DNA from 4 places in the Vogesella lacus genome. Region 1 is predicted to be linked to each of the others. Evidence: predicted binding sites of a transcription regulator. Region 1 holds the regulator's gene; each other region holds the start of a gene.

Region 1 (4,169 bases):
GGTAATGAGCAAGGTTGGCCTCGCGGTTGCCGTTCCGGCGGCACCGAGCTTCGTGCGCCAGCATGCCCATTTTGTCACCGGCAATCACGGCGGCAGCGGCGCAGTGCGCGAGCTGTGCGAGCTGATCATGCAGGCACAGGGCACCTTTGACGCACTGATGAACAGCTATCTGGCATGAATCGCGCTGCACGACTCTTTCCGCTCGGACTGACGCTAGGCATGGCGCTGCTGGCCTTATACCTGCACATCGTTACGACGCAGCAGCCCTTCGCCCGGCCAGACCTGAATCTGAACGAGCCGGAATACACCATCAGCAATCTGCAGGCGCGCCAGTATGACGAGCATGGCATGCTGCAAGAGCGCCTGTACGCCAAATCGCTGTGGCAACTGCCCCGCAATCCGCTGGTCTTTGTGCAAGAGCCACTGCTGACCCGTTATCAGAACGGCAAGGCCGACTTCTCGGTAAACGCCTCGACGGCGACTTACCACCGTCAGGAAAAGCTGGCCGAGCTGAAAGACAATGTCCGCTGGGAGCAGGAGCAGCCGGGCAAAACGCCGATCGTACTGCAGACCTCCAGCATGCAGCTGGATGGCAACAAGCATGAAGTACGCAATCAGGCACCGCTGCTATTGACCCAGCAAAACTCCAGGCTCAATGCCACCGGTTTCATTTATCGCCAGGACAGCCAGACTCTGGAATTTCTGTCCAATGTTAGGATCTTCTATGCGCCATAGCCTGCCAGCCCTGTTACTGATCAGCTGCCTTGCCGTTCCGGCTCATGCCGACAAGGCCGATCGTGACAAACCGATCGAAATCAGCGCCGACAAAGGCACGCTTGACCAGAAAAAAGGCACCACAGTCTGGGAGGGCAATGTCGATGTCAAACAAGGCACTCTGCTGATTCAGGCCGACAAAGTCATTGTGGTACGCGATAACAAGGGCCAGCAGCAGCTGCAAGCCAGTGGCGGCCCGGTCAAGTTCCGCCAGAAGATTGATGGCAGCAACGAATTCGTTGAAGGCTCGGCCAACAGCGTGCAATACGACAATGGCAGCGACCTTGCCATTCTGACCGGCAATGCGCGTATCAAGCGTGGCATGGACTCGGTCAGCGGCAGCCGCATTGTCTACAACACCGCGACCGAGAACTATGAAGTCAATGGCAGCGCCAACGGCAGCACCGGCCGCGTCACCGTGATCCTGCAACCCAAGAGCAAGCCATGAGCAGCACGCTTTCCATCCGCCAGCTGAAAAAGACCTTCAAAAAGCGCACCGTCGTAAAGAATGTGTCGCTGGACATCAGCAGTGGCGAAGTGATCGGCCTGCTGGGTCCGAATGGCGCCGGCAAAACCACCAGCTTTTACATGGTCGTTGGCCTGATCGCTGCCGATGACGGCCGTATCGAACTCGACAAGCAGGAGATCACCCACCTGCCGATTCATCAGCGCGCGCGCATGGGGCTGGGTTATCTGCCGCAAGAAGCATCGATTTTCCGCAAACTCACCGTAGAAGAAAACATCAAGGCCGTGCTCGAGATCACCGGCCTGCGCGGTGAAGAGCTGGAAAACGAGCTGGTATTGCTGCTGGACGATCTCAACATCGGCCATCTGCGTGAAAGCAACGCCATGGCACTGTCTGGCGGTGAGCGCCGCCGCGTGGAAATCGCCCGGGTACTGGCCACCCGACCGCGCTTCATCCTGCTGGACGAGCCATTTGCCGGCGTTGACCCGATTGCCGTGATCGATATCCAGAAGATTATCCAGTTTCTGAAATCACGCGGCATCGGCGTGCTGATTACCGACCATAACGTGCGCGAAACCCTGCGCATCTGCGACCGCGCCTACATCATCTCGGAAGGCGGCGTACTGGCCTCCGGCCTGCCGGGCGAACTCGTTGAAAATGAACAGGTAAGACGTGTCTACCTGGGCGAACACTTCCATCTGTAAACAAGCATGAAACAGACCCTCCAGCTCAAGACCAGTCAACAGCTGACGCTGACGCCGCAGCTGCAACAGTCCATCAAGCTTTTGCAGATGTCCACACTCGAACTGGGCTCCGAGCTGGAGCGCTATCTGCTGGAAAACCCCTTGCTGGAACGCCAGGAAGAAAGCGAAGAAAAGCTGGTGCCGCCAAGCGAATGGCCAGAGCGCAACCAACCGGCCGAAACAGCTCCGGAAACCCCGCAAGAAAACGCCTCACAAGATAGTGATAACAGCAGTGCATTTGACGAGCCTGCTGACTGGGGCAGCCGCAGTAGCAGCAATCACGATGATGATGACGAGTTTGACCCCATCCTCAGCGCCCCGAAAAAGCCCTCGCTGCGCGAGCACCTGTTAAGCCAGACCGGCGAACTACAACTAAGCCAGCGTGACCGCGCCCTGATTGCCCTGCTGATCGACGAGCTCGATGATGATGGCTACCTCTCCAGCCCTCTGGACGAGATACTCGCCGAGCTGCCGCTTGAGCTGGATGTCGAGCTGGAAGAGTTGTCCTGCCTGCGTCGCCTGCTGACCCAACTGGAGCCCGTCGGCTTTGCCAGTCTTAATCTGCAGGAATTCCTGCTGTTACAGCTCGACAATGCCCCCCATGACAAGCACCCCGCGCGCGAGTTGGCCGCAAGCATTGTCAGCCAGCATTTTGACTTGCTGGGCAACCGTGACTTCATCAAGTTGAAGCGGGCCTTGAGCATTGACGATCCGACACTGAAAGCCGCTCACGGCTTGATCACCAGCCTGCGCCCGCGCCCGAGCAGTGGCTTTGACCACGGTGAAACCCACTACGTTGCACCGGATATCCGGGTGATCAAGGTTGGCCGCAGATGGGTTGCCCGGCTAAACCAGGCCAACCTGCCCAAACTTCGTGTCAACCAGATGTATGCCTCTCTGCTACAACAGAAAGGAACCAGCCACGATCTGGGTGGTCAACTTCAAGAGGCACGGTGGCTGATCAAAAACATTCAGCAACGATTTGACACCATCCTGAAAGTGGCGGAATCTATAGTCGAAAGACAACAAGAGTTCTTCGAGCTGGGCGAAGTAGCCATGCGCCCGATGATTCTGCGGGATGTCGCAGATGAGCTTGGACTCCATGAATCAACCATTTCCAGGGTAACCACGCAAAAATATCTTTTGTGCAGCAGAGGCCTGTTTGAGCTGAAGTACTTTTTCGGCAGCTCTGTTGATACCGATAGTGGCGGTGAGTGTTCGGCGACAGCCATCAAGGCCATCATCAAGCAACTCATCGATCATGAAGATAATAAAAAGCCGTTGTCAGACGGTGCGATTGCAGACCATCTCGTCGCCAAGGGCATACAGGTAGCCAGAAGAACGGTTGCCAAGTACCGGGAAGCGATGCAGATACCACCGGTCAGCCAACGCAAGTCACTTTGATTTTCTTGAGTCGCGACACTTCGTTCGCGACACTTTAAGAAGGAGTAAAGGGTATGAACCTCAAGATTACCGGTCTCCACCTCGAAGTTACCCCAGCACTGCGTGAATATGTAGAAAGCAAGCTGGAGCGGATTACCAGGCATGTAGATAATGTTATCGGTGTCAACGTGACATTGTCTGTCGACAAACTGGTACAGAAAGCCGAAGTAAACGTGCATTTGGCGGGTAAAGACATCCACGCCGAAGCGACGGATGCCGATATGTATGCTGCCATCGATGCCTTGGCAGACAAGCTTGATCGTCAGGTTCTGAAGTTCAAGGAAAAACAGGTTGACCACCGCGTCAGCCCTATCATTCAGGATCAGGCAGCCCTCTGATACCCTGCAAAGACAAGAACGGATAAGATTTCTTATCCGTTCTTTTTGTTTGAAACAATCCACCACGCTTACGTCCTGATCGGCTATTGAAATCTTGCCGGAAAGCGTAGAATGGCCAACGTTCTTTACTGGCACCACGCAAGATGAGCCTCATTAGCAAAATCCTTTCTCCAGAAAATGTCATGGTCGGGCTGGATGTATCCAGCAAGAAACGGTTGTTTGAACAAGTCGGCATCCTGATTGAAAACTCACAGGGCATTGCCCGCAGTGATGTTTTTGACAGCCTGTTCTCCCGCGAAAAACTGGGCTCGACCGGACTTGGTCAAGGTGTCGCCATACCTCATGGCCGCATCAAGGGCCTGAAAGAAGCCACCGGTGTTTTCATCCGTTTGAGCACTCCTATCG
Region 2 (4,169 bases), on a different contig from region 1:
CGTGGCCGAGGAAACTGCCTTCAAAGGTATTCATGCGGCCTCGCCATTCAGCCAGAGCAGTGCTTCTTGCAGGCGGTCGATGGCATCGGCGATGTCGTCGGCCGCGGCCAGCGCCACCTCGGGCAGGCGGCTGATTTCCAGCGTATCCAGCAGAATGGCGTTCATGCCGTTGAAGTACTGTACCCGCCACACGTTTTGCAGGCGGGTGGCCATCACACGGCACTTGCCGTAACCGCGCGAGAACACACCGCTGTTGCCGCCGCCCAGGTTGGCGTCGATATAGGCCATGTCTTCCGGCGTCATCGGCAGCAGGCTGAAGTTGATCACATGATCTTCGTCGCCATCGTGATAATTGGCCACCCGCTCGGCCACCTCGGCCAGTACTGCCGGCGCATTCATCAGCGCCACGCCGGCCGGGTCGAAGGGGGTGAAGTCGCGGCTGCCAAAGGCTCGCGCCTGTTGCCAAACCGCCACCGGCATCGGGCCGGCCTCGATGCTGTCGGTCAGCGGCTGGCCATCGGCGGCCAACTCCAGCACGCGCCACACGCCAGCAAACACCGACTCCTGGATCAGCAACTCGCGGCCATCCACACATTTGACGCGGGCGCTGACTTCACCTTCGCCCAGCAGCTGGCTGATCAGGGTGCGGCTTTCGCGATCCAGATGGTTGAGTGTCAGCGACGGGTAGGGCTCGCTGTGGCCATCCCACGCCTGCATGCGGCGAATGAGCTCGCCGACCAGTGCCTTGGCATCAGACAAATGGGCGGTTTCTTCGGCCGTTGGCAGATAGGGCATGTCGAAGCCGTCCAGCTCGCGCGGCATCGGCATGTAGCTCAGGTCGGGGTCGACCGGTTGCGAGCCGGGGCCGATGCCGACTACCGGAATCGGAAACGCTTTGGGCATGATGAACTGGCTCATGACTGGCAGGCTCCGGCAGGGGTGGCACGGTTGACGGGGATGCCGACGGACGGCGGGCGGCGGGTCGGGGCGGCCAGCAGTTCGGCAAAGCGGTGCACCACCTCCGGCCAGTCCATCAGCCCGACAATCACGCCGGTGTACTCGCCACCACGCAGGAAAACCAGTGCCGGAAACTTCAGGACACCAAAGCGTGCGGCCAGCTCGCGGCTGTCGGCCGGATTGGCCCAGCAGACCTGACAGGTGTGGCCTGGCAAGGCTTTCAGCACTTCGGGCACGATCACCGCGTTATCGGCGACTTCGGGAAACTGGTGCGGGTCGGCGCTAAGCATCACGATCAGGTGGTCGTGGCTGGCGGCCAGGGCGTCAAGGTTGGCCGCAGCGGTCTGCGGGTAGCCCAGCGCGCTCAAGCGGCTGGCAACGCTGTCAAAAGTGGGGATGAAGGATTGCATGACAGGCCTTTGCAGGAATCAGGAAAGCGGTTTGGCTGGAGGCTGCAGATGTGGCGGCAGTTGCGGCTCGCGCGACAGCAGGTCGGCGAAATAGTGTTCGGGCTGATAGTTGCCGGCTAGTGCGGCTTCCAGTGCGGCAATGGCAGCGAGCAGATCGGCGGCGCGGTGCTCGTCCAGCTGTTCGCGGGCCGCGCCGGTAAAGGTGAGCAGCCAGTCGCCGGCAGCGGCTTCGCCGACCAGGCGCGTGTCGATCTCGACCAGCTGGCCATCACGGTCGCGGCAGCGGGCGCTGAACCAGCCCGGCTCGACCACCTGCATCGGTACGCCCAGGCACATCAGCTGCACTCCCCGTCAAACAGTACGCGGGCGTCGCCCACGCGGCAGGCTTGCTCGGCGCTGGGGCGTTCGTTCTCGTAACGCTGCATGTCGAGGCTGGCATCGTTGAGGCGGCTCTCGCCCGGTGATCTTGGCGTGGCGGTGATGCCCCATACGGCCAAGGTCTGCACCGCCAGCTCGAGCGCGGCCGGCAGTTGGCCGCGCACCGCTGGTGACAGGCTACCGCCGTAGTCTTCCAGCTCCACCGGCTGTACGCCGATCAGGGTAATTGCCTGCGGCAGTGCGCCTTTGAGGTCGGCCAGTGCCAGCACCTCGGAAAAACCGGTCTGGTGCAAGCTCATTTTCTTGGCGGTGAGGTAGGCGGGCACGGCGTCGTCGTGATAGGCGCGCAAGGTGCCGGGTGGCAGGCCAAAGTCGATGGCGTCGAGAATCAGCAGCTTGTCGGCCTGTTCGACATAGGGCAGCAACAACAGCCCCTGGGTGCCGCCATCGATGATCTCGACATTGGCCGGCCAGTCAAAGCGGGCGTACAGCGCTTCGGCCAGGCGCACGCCGAAGCCTTCGTCGGCCCACAGGATGTTGCCCAGGCCAAGTATGGTGATATTGGGAGCTGTCATGCCGCGTCTTTGCTATGTAACGGATGGCGTTACATACACAAAAGCCGTGCCAACTTTGGCAGGGCACGGCAGGGCGGGCAAGTGACTGATTTTATGGAGTTAAGCAGTGATCGTGCAGCGGAAGTCATGCGGCATGTGGTAAGAGTTATTCCACTTTGGCAGTTGTGCTGGATGATTGCTTTTCGTTGTAGCTCGGGCGGGCCAGCTGTGCCAGATCCCAATCGCCCTGCAGGGCCAGCCAGAAGCGCGCATGCAGGCCGAACAGCTGGCCCAGCTTGATGGCCGTGTCGGGGGTAATGGCGCGGTGGCCCTGGATGATCTCGTTCAGCCGGCGGCGCGAGATGCCCAGCAGCCGTGCGGCTTCGGTCTGGCTGAGTCTGGCCGGCTGCAGAAAGCGGCTGTGCAGGAAGCGGCCGGGTGCAATGGGGGTGCGGGGGGCGGCTGACCGTCTTGTTTGCATATCGGCTCCGGAAAAAGAGGGCCGGTCAAAGACCGGCCCAAGCACTACTACACTCACAACACAGTTACCTGCTGGCCAGCGCTGCCGGGGCAGCGTGTCGTGGCCATGACTTGATCAATCCTTGAACATGCGAAAGCCGCTGATCATGGTGGAGACCATGCTCTGCTTGGACATGATGTCTTCGCGAATGGCGGCATAGACGTGAATCATCACGAACAGCAGGATCGCCCACATGCCGAGGCGGTGCCAGCTGTGTACATCGAGGCTGTTGCCGAAAGCGACGATTACCCAGTGGAAGGCGCTGTGTGCCCAGCTGCCTTCGCCGGTGCCTTCGCCATATAGCGCAAAGCCGGTGGCAATCATGAAGATGCAGGCCCACAAAAAGCTGGCCATTGCAATCTGGCCGACCGGGTTGTGGCCGATGTACTTTTTCGGATAGCGCTCGAGAAACAGATACCAGCGGATCTCGAAGAAGAATTCCTGCCACCATGCCTTGTCCCACACCGGCACCAGAATGATTTCGCGCGCATGGTGATTGCCGACCAGTGCCCAGTACAGGCGGCCGATCAGGCCGGCGGCCAGGATGTAGCCGGCGGCAAAGTGGGCAAAACGGATATAGCCCATCAGGTACTGGAAGGTGGCTTCGCCGGGCATGCTGGGCAAGGGCTTGCCGATAAAGTAGCCGGTCAGCGACAGGGTGATGATGCAAAGCACGGTTACCCAGTGCCACAGCCTTACCGGCGCCTCGTAAACATAGACCGAGGTTACCTTGCGACCCAGCCCTTGCGGAGCCTTGCCGTCAAAGTCGTAACTCTTCATATTCTTGCTCCTGTTGAATCGGCAGTAACCCGCGGCAATGACTGCAGCCATTGCCGCGGGGCTGACGATGATCCGGGCCGGTGCGGCCATGTGCGCGGGATAGCACCGGCTGGCGGATCAGAGGGGTAAACAGGGTTGGCCGCAGGCGGCCAACGTTTGCCTAGCGCACCTGTACCTTGACCAGCTCGCCACCGTCATCGCCGATGACGTGGGTGGAGCAGGCAAGGCAAGGGTCAAAGCTGTGCAGGGTGCGCAGGATTTCCAGCGGCTGATCCGGCACGGCCATTTTTGTGCCCATCAGCGAGGCTTCGTAGGCACCGATCTGGCCCTTGTCATCGCGCGGGCCGGCGTTCCAGGTGGTGGGGACCACGCACTGGTAGCTGTCGATCTTGCTGTCCTTGATCTTCAGCCAGTGACCCAGTGCCCCGCGTGGTGCCTCGGTAAAGCCCACGCCCTTGACCTCGGCCGGCCAGGTGGATGGGTCCCACTTTTCCACGTTGGCGGTGGCGGTATCGCCGTTCTTGATATTGCTGATCAGCTGGTCGTAGAAGCTGCTCATCTGGCGCGCTG
Region 3 (4,169 bases), on a different contig from region 1:
ATATGGACAATGTGCTGTTCAAGCTCGGCGTGCCACTGGCCAACAAGCAATCGCTGCAATTCAATTACCAGCACAGCGACGAACACGGTATCCGTAATGCCCGCGCCAATATGGTGGGTTTCTTCCATCCGGTGGTGCCGAATGACCCGATTCCGCAGAGCCAGCTGCGCGACACCAGCAGCATCCGCTACCAGGCGCTTGGTCTTGGCGCTATCGACAAGGCCGAAGTGCTGCTGCATCGCTCGGCTGTCGATAGCGATCGCACCAGCAAGGTTGGCCGCAACTATGGCGAATCGCTGCGCACCCACGGTCTGGATATCAATTTGAAGTCCAGTCTCGGCGAGCACTTGCTGCGCTACGGCCTGAACTGGCGCGAAGACGAGTCGCGCGCCCGCCAGATCAGCAATTCGCAAAACAACACCGGCAGCGGCCATGAACGCGCCAGCGTGCTGGGCGGCTACACCGAGGCGGTGCTCAGCTTCTCGCCACTGACCTTGGCGGCTGGCCTGCGTTTTGACAGCTATGACTACCGCGATAATCATGGTCAGCACTTCAGTAGCAGTGGCGCCAGCCCCAGCCTGCAGGCTACCTTCGACCTGAATGACAACTGGCAGCTCAAGGGCGGCCACGCCCGTGCACTGCGCGGCGTCGGTCTGAAGGAAGCCTTCATGCTGGATATCGCCAGCTGGAAAAACGCCAGCGAGATTGACCCGGAAAAAGCCAGCAATAGCGAACTGGGCCTGCAATACCAGCGTGGCGGCCTGAAGCTTGCGGCCAACGTCTTCAATCAGCGTATCGACAACTTCGTCACCTCCTTGCTGTGCACCCCGCCGCGTGGCGTCTGCCGCGACAATGCCGGCACCGCCAAGGTGAAGGGCTATGAGCTGTCTGCCGATTATCAGCTGGGCCAGCTGAGCGCCGGCCTCAATGTCAGCCACAGCAAACCCAAGCTGAATGGCCGTCTGCTCGGCGATGGCGACCTCGGCCTTGGCACCTACACCGGTCGCACCTGGGTTGCGCATCTGGGCTACCAGCTGCCGCAATACCAGCTGGAGCTTGGCTGGCAGGGCCGTCTGACCGAAGGCATCGATTACCAGCCGGTGGCGGCCAACGGCACCACCATGCGCAAGGATGGCTATGCCGTGCATGATGTCTACCTGAGCTGGAAGCCAAGCGGCAAGAACCTGCCACGCGTGAATTTTGCCGTGAAGAACCTGTTCGACAAGGCGTATTACGACCAGGCCACCTACGCCTATCAGGGCGCACAGCAAAAAGTGCTGGGCTACCCTGAGGCTGGCCGCGACTTCCGTCTTGACCTGAGCTGGCAGTTCTAAACCCGTGAAGCACACGCCCGAAGATGCCAGTCTTCGGGCGTTTTCAATGACTGGCCCGCCACATGACTTGCCGTCTTAAAGCGCCAAGCCCGGCACTTGCTAATGCAGCCGGTTTGTTTGCTATCATTCCGGCATGTCCAGCCGCCCTCTCACCACGATTGCCCTGCTCTGCCTGCTCAGCGGCATCAGCACGGCCCAGGCCAATACCATCTACAAATATGTAGACAAGGATGGCCGCGTGACCTTTACCAATATCCCGATCAAGGGTGCCAAGCCTTTTCTGGTCACACCATCCAGTGGTGGTGGCAATGGCGGCAACGGCATCGCCAACAGCAGCCCCAATCCTTCTGCTGCGCCAGCAGCGCCCAGCACACCGCGCCAGCAAAGCACCGGCAATATCCCCAGCGTCAAACCCGAGACCCAGCGCAACCGCGACCGCGGCCGTAATCGCATCCTGCAGGACGAGCTGGCCAACGAGCAAAAGGCACTGGCCGATGCGCGCAAGGCCTTGCAAGCAGCCAGCAATGCCGACACCACACAAAAACGCAAGCTGCAGGACGAGATCACCGATCGCGAACGAAATATTTCAGCACTGCAAAGCGAGCTGAATATGGAGAACGCACCGAAGTAAAGCATGGTGCATGAATATGCACCATAATAGGGCAATCTGATTTTCTCAGGCCGATCAGCGCATGGCGCGCTTATTGCTAGCTAACAGGAAAGATTGCGGATGCCCTATATGAACCCGAGCTCATCGCCCGCCAGTTACGCCGGACTGGAGTTGCTGGACACGCCCGTGATGGTGGTGCAGCGCAATGGCGAACTGCACTTCGCCAATCCCGCCTGCGAAAGCCTGCTCAAGGTTGGCCGCAAGGAATTGCAGCGCCACAGCCTCTACACCCTGTTTCGCGATGCCCGCGCCTTGCGTAATGCGGTGCAGATGGCGCTCGATCATGCCGGCAGCTATATCGAGCACGACCTCGAGCTAGCCCCGGAAAGTGGCAGCCCGCTACACGTCAGCCTGACTGTTACCCCCATCGACAGCCCGCCGCGACTGGCCTTGCTGGAATTGCGCCCGATCGAGCAGCAATTGCGTATCGCCAATGAAGAGCGTCTGCTGCTGCAACAACAAGCCAACCGCGAGCTGATCCGCAATCTGGCACATGAAGTCAAAAACCCGCTGGGTGGCATCCGGGGTGCGGCGCAATTGCTGGAGCACGAAATCGCCGACCGGCCGGAATTGCTCGAATACACCAGCGTGATCCGCGAGGAGGCGCTGCGCCTGCAGACCCTGGTCGATCGCCTGCTGGCCCCGCATCGCCGCCAGATCGCCAGCGATGTAAATATCCACGAAGTGCTGGAACGGGTACGCAGCATCCTGCTGGCCGAGTACCCGCAAGGCCTGCAGATTCGCCGCGACTACGATATCAGCCTGCCCGGCCTGGCTGCCGACAAGGAGCAGCTGATCCAGATCGTGCTCAATATCGTGCGCAACGCCGCCCAGGCCATGCATGGCAAAGGCGAGATCACCCTGCGCACCCGCGTTGCCCGTCAGGTAACACTGGCACGCAAGCGCCACAATCTGGCGCTGCATATCCAGATCATCGACAACGGCCCCGGCATTCCCGAGGAAATCCGCGACCACGTGTTCTACCCGCTGGTGACCGGCCGCGCCGATGGCACCGGCCTCGGCCTGACGCTGGCGCAGACTTTTGTCCACCAGCACGGCGGCATCATCGAATTCGAATCCCGCCAGGGGCACACCTGCTTCAACATCCTGATGCCCTTCGGCCCGGATGCATAACAAGAAAGGCTAAGCCATGACCCAATCCGTCTGGATCATCGACGACGACAAAGCCATCCGCTGGGTGCTGGAAAAATCGCTCAGCCGCAGCCAGATCAGCTGGCAGAGCTTTTCCAGCGCGGATGATGCGCTGAACGCGCTGTACGATCAGCTACCCAGCGTCATCATCAGCGATGTGCGCATGCCCGGCACTGACGGCCTGAAGTTTCTGGCCAAGGTCAGGCAGGAGCACCCGGATCTGCCGGTCATCATCATGACGGCGCATTCCGACCTCGATTCGGCCGTAGCGGCCTTTCAGGGCGGTGCGTTCGAATATCTGCCCAAACCTTTTGATGTCGACCAGGCCGTCACCCTGATCGAACGGGCACTCGCCCAGAGCCGCGACAATGGCAGCAGCCTCGGCAATAACGAGGCGATGCCCTCGCTGCTGGGCCAGGCCCCCGCCATGCAGGACGTATTCCGCGCCATCGGTCGCCTGTCGCAATCCAGCGTCACCGTGCTGATTACCGGCGAATCCGGCTCCGGCAAGGAGCGTGTGGCCGAAGCGCTGCATCGCCACTCGGTACGCGCCAGCAAACCGTTTATCGCCCTGAACACTGCCGCCATTCCGCGCGATCTGCTGGAGTCCGAGCTGTTCGGCCATGAAAAAGGCGCGTTCACCGGAGCAGTCGCCACCCGGCGTGGCCGCTTTGAAGAGGCCGAAGGCGGCACGCTGTTTCTCGATGAAATCGGCGATATGCCGACCGAGCTGCAGACCCGCCTGCTGCGCGTGCTGTCCGATGGCCATTTCTACCGCGTCGGCGGTCATACCCCGGTCAAGGCCAATGTGCGGGTGATTGCCGCCACCCACCAAAACCTCGAAGAACACGTCAAGCAAGGCAAGTTCCGCGAAGACCTGTTTCACCGCCTGAACGTGATCCGCCTGCGCCTGCCGCCGCTGCGCGAGCGCAGCGAGGATATTCCGCTGTTGGTACGCCACTTCCTGTCGCGCACCGCGGCCAACCTGGATATGGAAGCCAAGCGCCTGACAG
Region 4 (4,169 bases), on a different contig from region 1:
CTTGATCAGCTTGTTCAGATCACGAACAATTACATCACGCTGATCCAGCAGGTCATTAGGCAAGCGACCATTTTGCTCATTCAATGACACAATCTGCTTGTTCAGGTCAGCAAGCTGCTTGGCATAGGCATTTACCGCCCCTACAGAGTTCCCCACCTGGTTTATCAGTCCATTGCGTAGCTCTTCAAGACGATTATTCATGGACTGAAACCGTCCGGCCACAGTTTCCGCCTGGCTGATCACAGTCTGCCTGGCAGCAACCGAGCTCGGCTGCTGGCTCAGCTGCTGCAAACTGCTATAAAACCCCTGCATGACGCTTGAGAGACCAGTACTGGGATCTGACAAAAGATTGTCTATGTCATTCAAGGCAAGCTCTTGCGTCTGAAAACCACTACTCGACGCGGTCACCGCTTGCAGCTGATTCTCCATAAAACCATCGTACATCCGTGAAACCGCATAGAGATCCACGCCACGACCCACATAGCCAAAGCCGACAAACTGCGGACTAGCCGCAGCCTGCTCCAGCCGCTGTCGGTTATAACCATCCGTATTCACATTACCAATGTTATGGCTGGTTACTTCAAGTGCGGCCTTGGCCGCATTAAGCCCGCTCACACCAATGCTGAAAATACTGGACATGTTGAATCTCCCATCTACTTCTTATCGTCACGGCATCAAGGTGCTTTAGCGTTGAAATACTGCCTGCGCCACATCAGTCAATTTACGAGCATATGCCGGGTCGGTTGCATAGCCACCTCGTTGCAAACCGTTGGCAAAAGCCGAGGCATCCGTACCACGATTCAGCGCAGCCTGATAACGACCATTGTTTTTCAACAGATTTGCATAATCATCAAATGCTGCCTGCAAATCCGGATACGACCTGAAACTCTCGACCTGCTTCTGCGCCTTGCCATTCACATACTCGGTTGTCAGCGTCGCCACGCTGTCCCCTCCCCATGCAGCATTGGCCTTGATACCAAACAAGTTATAACTTTCCCGGCCATCCGGATGCTTGATACTGCGCTTGCCCCAGCCACTCTCAAGGGCGGCATGCCCAACTAACAGCTCTGGTGCCACGCCCAGTTTTTCAGCCGCCTTGCTAGCAAATGGCAGCAAGGTAGAAACAAAACCTTCTTTATCCGTCGGAATATCAGTCACTGCTGCAAGCGGTTTGACAGGGCTGGTCGCAACATCAGCCTGCATCGATTGATAACGACCGACTGCATAAGAAATTTTTGCCGGTGCCGGCAAGGCCAGCGGCAAGTCCTGCAAGGCGGCAACGGCAGGGTCGTTTTGCAACTTGTCAGTGTGCGCCAGCTTTTCAATTTGCCTGGCCAGCATTTCTGCCATCCCCAAACCACCACCTTGTGTCAGCCCCATCACCAACTGCTGATCTACCAAGCCCTTGTAAGTACCAAGCTCCGAAGAGTCCTCATCACCGCTTAAACTGTTCTCACGAGCACTTGATAGCAACTGATTCACCAGCATTGCCTCAAACTGACCGGCAACTTGTTTGATAGCCAGATTAGGATCTTGCTTGGCAAGTGCCATCATCTCCTGACTTGCGCTCGGATCAATAGCAAGGCGATTAGCCAAAGGGTTGGATAGAATCTGCATGACGAGAATCCCTGATTAACACTCAAATCAAAGCAAGATCCAGGCCAGAAATAAAAAAAGGCGATGCTCAAGAGCATCGCCTTAAAACTCCATTAATAACGGAGTGCCTATCAACCTAGATGATCTGCAGATCTGCTTTCAACGCCCCAGAAAGCTTCATCGCCTGCAAAATCGAAATCAAATCCTGCGGTGTTGCCCCGACTGAATTCAGCGCACCAACCACCTCGGACAGCGAAGCGCCATTCGGCATGTTCACCATCCTGCCGCCATCAGCACTCAGCTTGATGTCAACTTTGTTTGTAACCTGAGTCTTGCCGCCAGCCAAAGCATTCGGCTGACTGACCTCTGGCGTACTATTAACAGTCACCGACAGATTTCCGTGAGCAATCGCGCACGGATCAATTCTTACCGACTGATTCATCACAATCGACCCAGTCCGCGCGTTGATGATAACCAGTGGCGTTGCCTCTCCAGCCTGCACGGAAATATTCTCCAGCCGTGACAGAAACTGAATTCGTGCATTACTGTCTTGCGGAGCACGAACCTCAATTTGCCTACCATCAAGAGCACGCGCCATCTGGCTGCCAAACTCCCGGTTGATCGCAGACACCACCCGGTTTGCCGTCGTGAAATCAGCATCATTCAATTGCAGCGACAACACATCACCCATACCCAGCGAGGCCGGCAACTCTCGTTCGACAATCGCACCCGCAGGCACGCGGCCAACACTCAGATGATTCACCTGCGTACGACTGCCACCCGCAGATGCACCCGCGCCACCGACGACCACATTACCCTGCGCCAACGCATAAATCTGGCCATCAATCCCCTTCAGCGGCGACAACAGCAGCGTCCCACCGCGAAGACTCTTCGCATCACCAATCGAAGAAACTGTCACATCGAGCTCCTGCCCTCTGCGCGAGAACGGCGGCAAGGTTGCAGTCAAAGAAACAGCGGCGACGTTCTTGGGGTCAAGTTCAACGCCTGATGGCACCTGAATACCCAGCTGATTCAACATATTTGCCAGCGATTGACCCGTAAATGGCGAAGCCGATTTCTTGTCACCACTACCATCAAGCCCGACCACCAGACCATAGCCGATTAAAGGATTGGATCTGACGCCGGCCACATTGGCCAACTCCTTGATTCTTTGTGCCGCATGCACAGGACCGGCAAACACCAGCATGCACACACACAATAACAAGACCCTCATTTTTACCCCTTAGAACGGCATCAAGGACAGGAAGACTCGCTGCAGCCAGCCAGTATCGTTATACGCCCTACTGCGCCCCTGATTGATCTGCTCTATCCTTGCATCCGCCACTCGGGTTGACGCTATCGTATTGCCACGTTCGATATCACGTGGATTAATCACGCCAGAAAGACGAATAAACTCGTGCTCCCCGTTGATCTTCATCTGCTTCTCGCCACTCACCAGCAAATTGCCGTTCGGATAAACATCAATAACCGTTACCGTCACCGACGCACTAAACGAGCTGCTGTTACTACTACTTGACTTACCGGTCTCGCTAGCCGAACCCGTACCAGAAAGACTCAAACCACCAAGCTTCTTCTCGACCGCACCCGGAATGAAAGGCAAATTGGTTCCCGCCGTAATCCCGCCATCAATACTGCTATCACGGGATCCTTTTGTGTCTTCAGCAGTTGCCGACTTGTTCGACTCCTGAATCGTTACCGTCAAGATATCCCCCACCCGGACAGGTGAGCGATCCTCAAACATCGGACGAAAACTTGCTGCCTGGAAGATGGAACCATCAGTAGGTACTGCCGCCGGCATTGGCTGCGGACGCATCGACATCGGCTGATGCGTAATTGGCGCCGTTTGTACCGCACAACCTGTCAACAAGCCCAACAGGGTCGATGTGACCAACAAGCAGAGAGTTTTCATCTACGCATCAACCTCATCACAACTGCGACAATTTCTGCAGCATCTCATCCGACGTCTTGATCGCACGCGAATTCAAGTCATACGAACGCTGTGCAGTGACCATATTGATCAACTCTTCCGTAACGTTCACGTTAGATCCTTCCAGCATGCTCTGGTTAATTACACCACGACCATCCGTGCCTGGCTGGCCATCCAGCGGCTCGCCCGATGCAGCAGTAGCGAAATAAATTGTCCCGCCATTCGATGACAAACCCTGAGGATTGGTGAAATTGGTCAGCGTCAGCTGAAATGAGCCAGATGCTGTAGTGCTGCTTCCTTCGTAATACTCAAGCAGCCCCGTTGGTGAAACTGTAATCTTGCTTGCCGTCCCCGGAATGGTTACCGGTGGATCCAGTGGCATACCTGCTGGCGTAACAACAGTGCCTTCACTATTGCGCTTGAATTCGCCATTGCGCGTATAGCCGATAGTCCCTTCCGGCGTCAGAATACGAAAAAAACCATCCCCGGCAATCGCCAAGTCAAGAGACTGTCCGGTCCGGATCAGATCACCCTGAGAATGATCGCGCGATGTCGCTACCGGTGCCGAGCCGCTACCAACATGCAAGCCCGTCGGCAATTCGCTACCATTACCAACCTGCGCACC

The links. The regulator sigma-54, encoded in region 1, starts transcription at its own class of promoters, with help from an activator protein. The targets are predictions, from matches to a motif close to CTGGCACGCTTCATGCTT.
Region 2: hybD (HyaD/HybD family hydrogenase maturation endopeptidase) is a predicted target of sigma-54. The motif match lies at 2,356-2,373, and genes of this name have one in related genera.
Region 3: glnL (nitrogen regulation protein NR(II)) is a predicted target of sigma-54. The motif match lies at 2,027-2,044, and genes of this name have one in related genera.
Region 4: flgJ (flagellar assembly peptidoglycan hydrolase FlgJ) is a predicted target of sigma-54. The motif match lies at 1,648-1,665, and genes of this name have one in related genera.

The regions. Positions count from the first base shown of each region.
Region 1 is NZ_CEETQT010000007.1:96,408-100,576, reverse strand. Features, by position in the region: gene ACZ9W6_RS10505 (KdsC family phosphatase) at 1-178, shown strand, start outside; gene lptC (LPS export ABC transporter periplasmic protein LptC) at 175-735, shown strand; gene lptA (lipopolysaccharide transport periplasmic protein LptA) at 725-1,222, shown strand; gene lptB (LPS export ABC transporter ATP-binding protein) at 1,219-1,944, shown strand; gene ACZ9W6_RS10485 (RNA polymerase factor sigma-54) at 1,951-3,387, shown strand; gene hpf (ribosome hibernation-promoting factor, HPF/YfiA family) at 3,441-3,764, shown strand; gene ptsN (PTS IIA-like nitrogen regulatory protein PtsN) at 3,908-4,169, shown strand, end outside.
Region 2 is NZ_CEETQT010000001.1:445,444-449,612, reverse strand. Features, by position in the region: gene ACZ9W6_RS02055 (rubredoxin) at 1-34, opposite strand, end outside; gene ACZ9W6_RS02050 (hydrogenase expression/formation protein) at 31-918, opposite strand; gene ACZ9W6_RS02045 (thioredoxin domain-containing protein) at 915-1,367, opposite strand; gene ACZ9W6_RS02040 (HypC/HybG/HupF family hydrogenase formation chaperone) at 1,386-1,703, opposite strand; gene hybD (HyaD/HybD family hydrogenase maturation endopeptidase) at 1,703-2,320, opposite strand; gene ACZ9W6_RS02030 (HigA family addiction module antitoxin) at 2,466-2,780, opposite strand; gene cybH (Ni/Fe-hydrogenase, b-type cytochrome subunit) at 2,895-3,599, opposite strand; gene ACZ9W6_RS02020 (nickel-dependent hydrogenase large subunit) at 3,760-4,169, opposite strand, start outside.
Region 3 is NZ_CEETQT010000005.1:209,576-213,744, forward strand. Features, by position in the region: gene ACZ9W6_RS08530 (TonB-dependent receptor domain-containing protein) at 1-1,334, shown strand, start outside; gene ACZ9W6_RS08535 (DUF4124 domain-containing protein) at 1,468-1,965, shown strand; gene glnL (nitrogen regulation protein NR(II)) at 2,074-3,138, shown strand; gene ntrC (nitrogen regulation protein NR(I)) at 3,155-4,169, shown strand, end outside.
Region 4 is NZ_CEETQT010000017.1:22,109-26,277, reverse strand. Features, by position in the region: gene flgK (flagellar hook-associated protein FlgK) at 1-639, opposite strand, end outside; gene flgJ (flagellar assembly peptidoglycan hydrolase FlgJ) at 685-1,617, opposite strand; gene ACZ9W6_RS17060 (flagellar basal body P-ring protein FlgI) at 1,733-2,803, opposite strand; gene ACZ9W6_RS17055 (flagellar basal body L-ring protein FlgH) at 2,840-3,526, opposite strand; gene flgG (flagellar basal-body rod protein FlgG) at 3,543-4,169, opposite strand, start outside.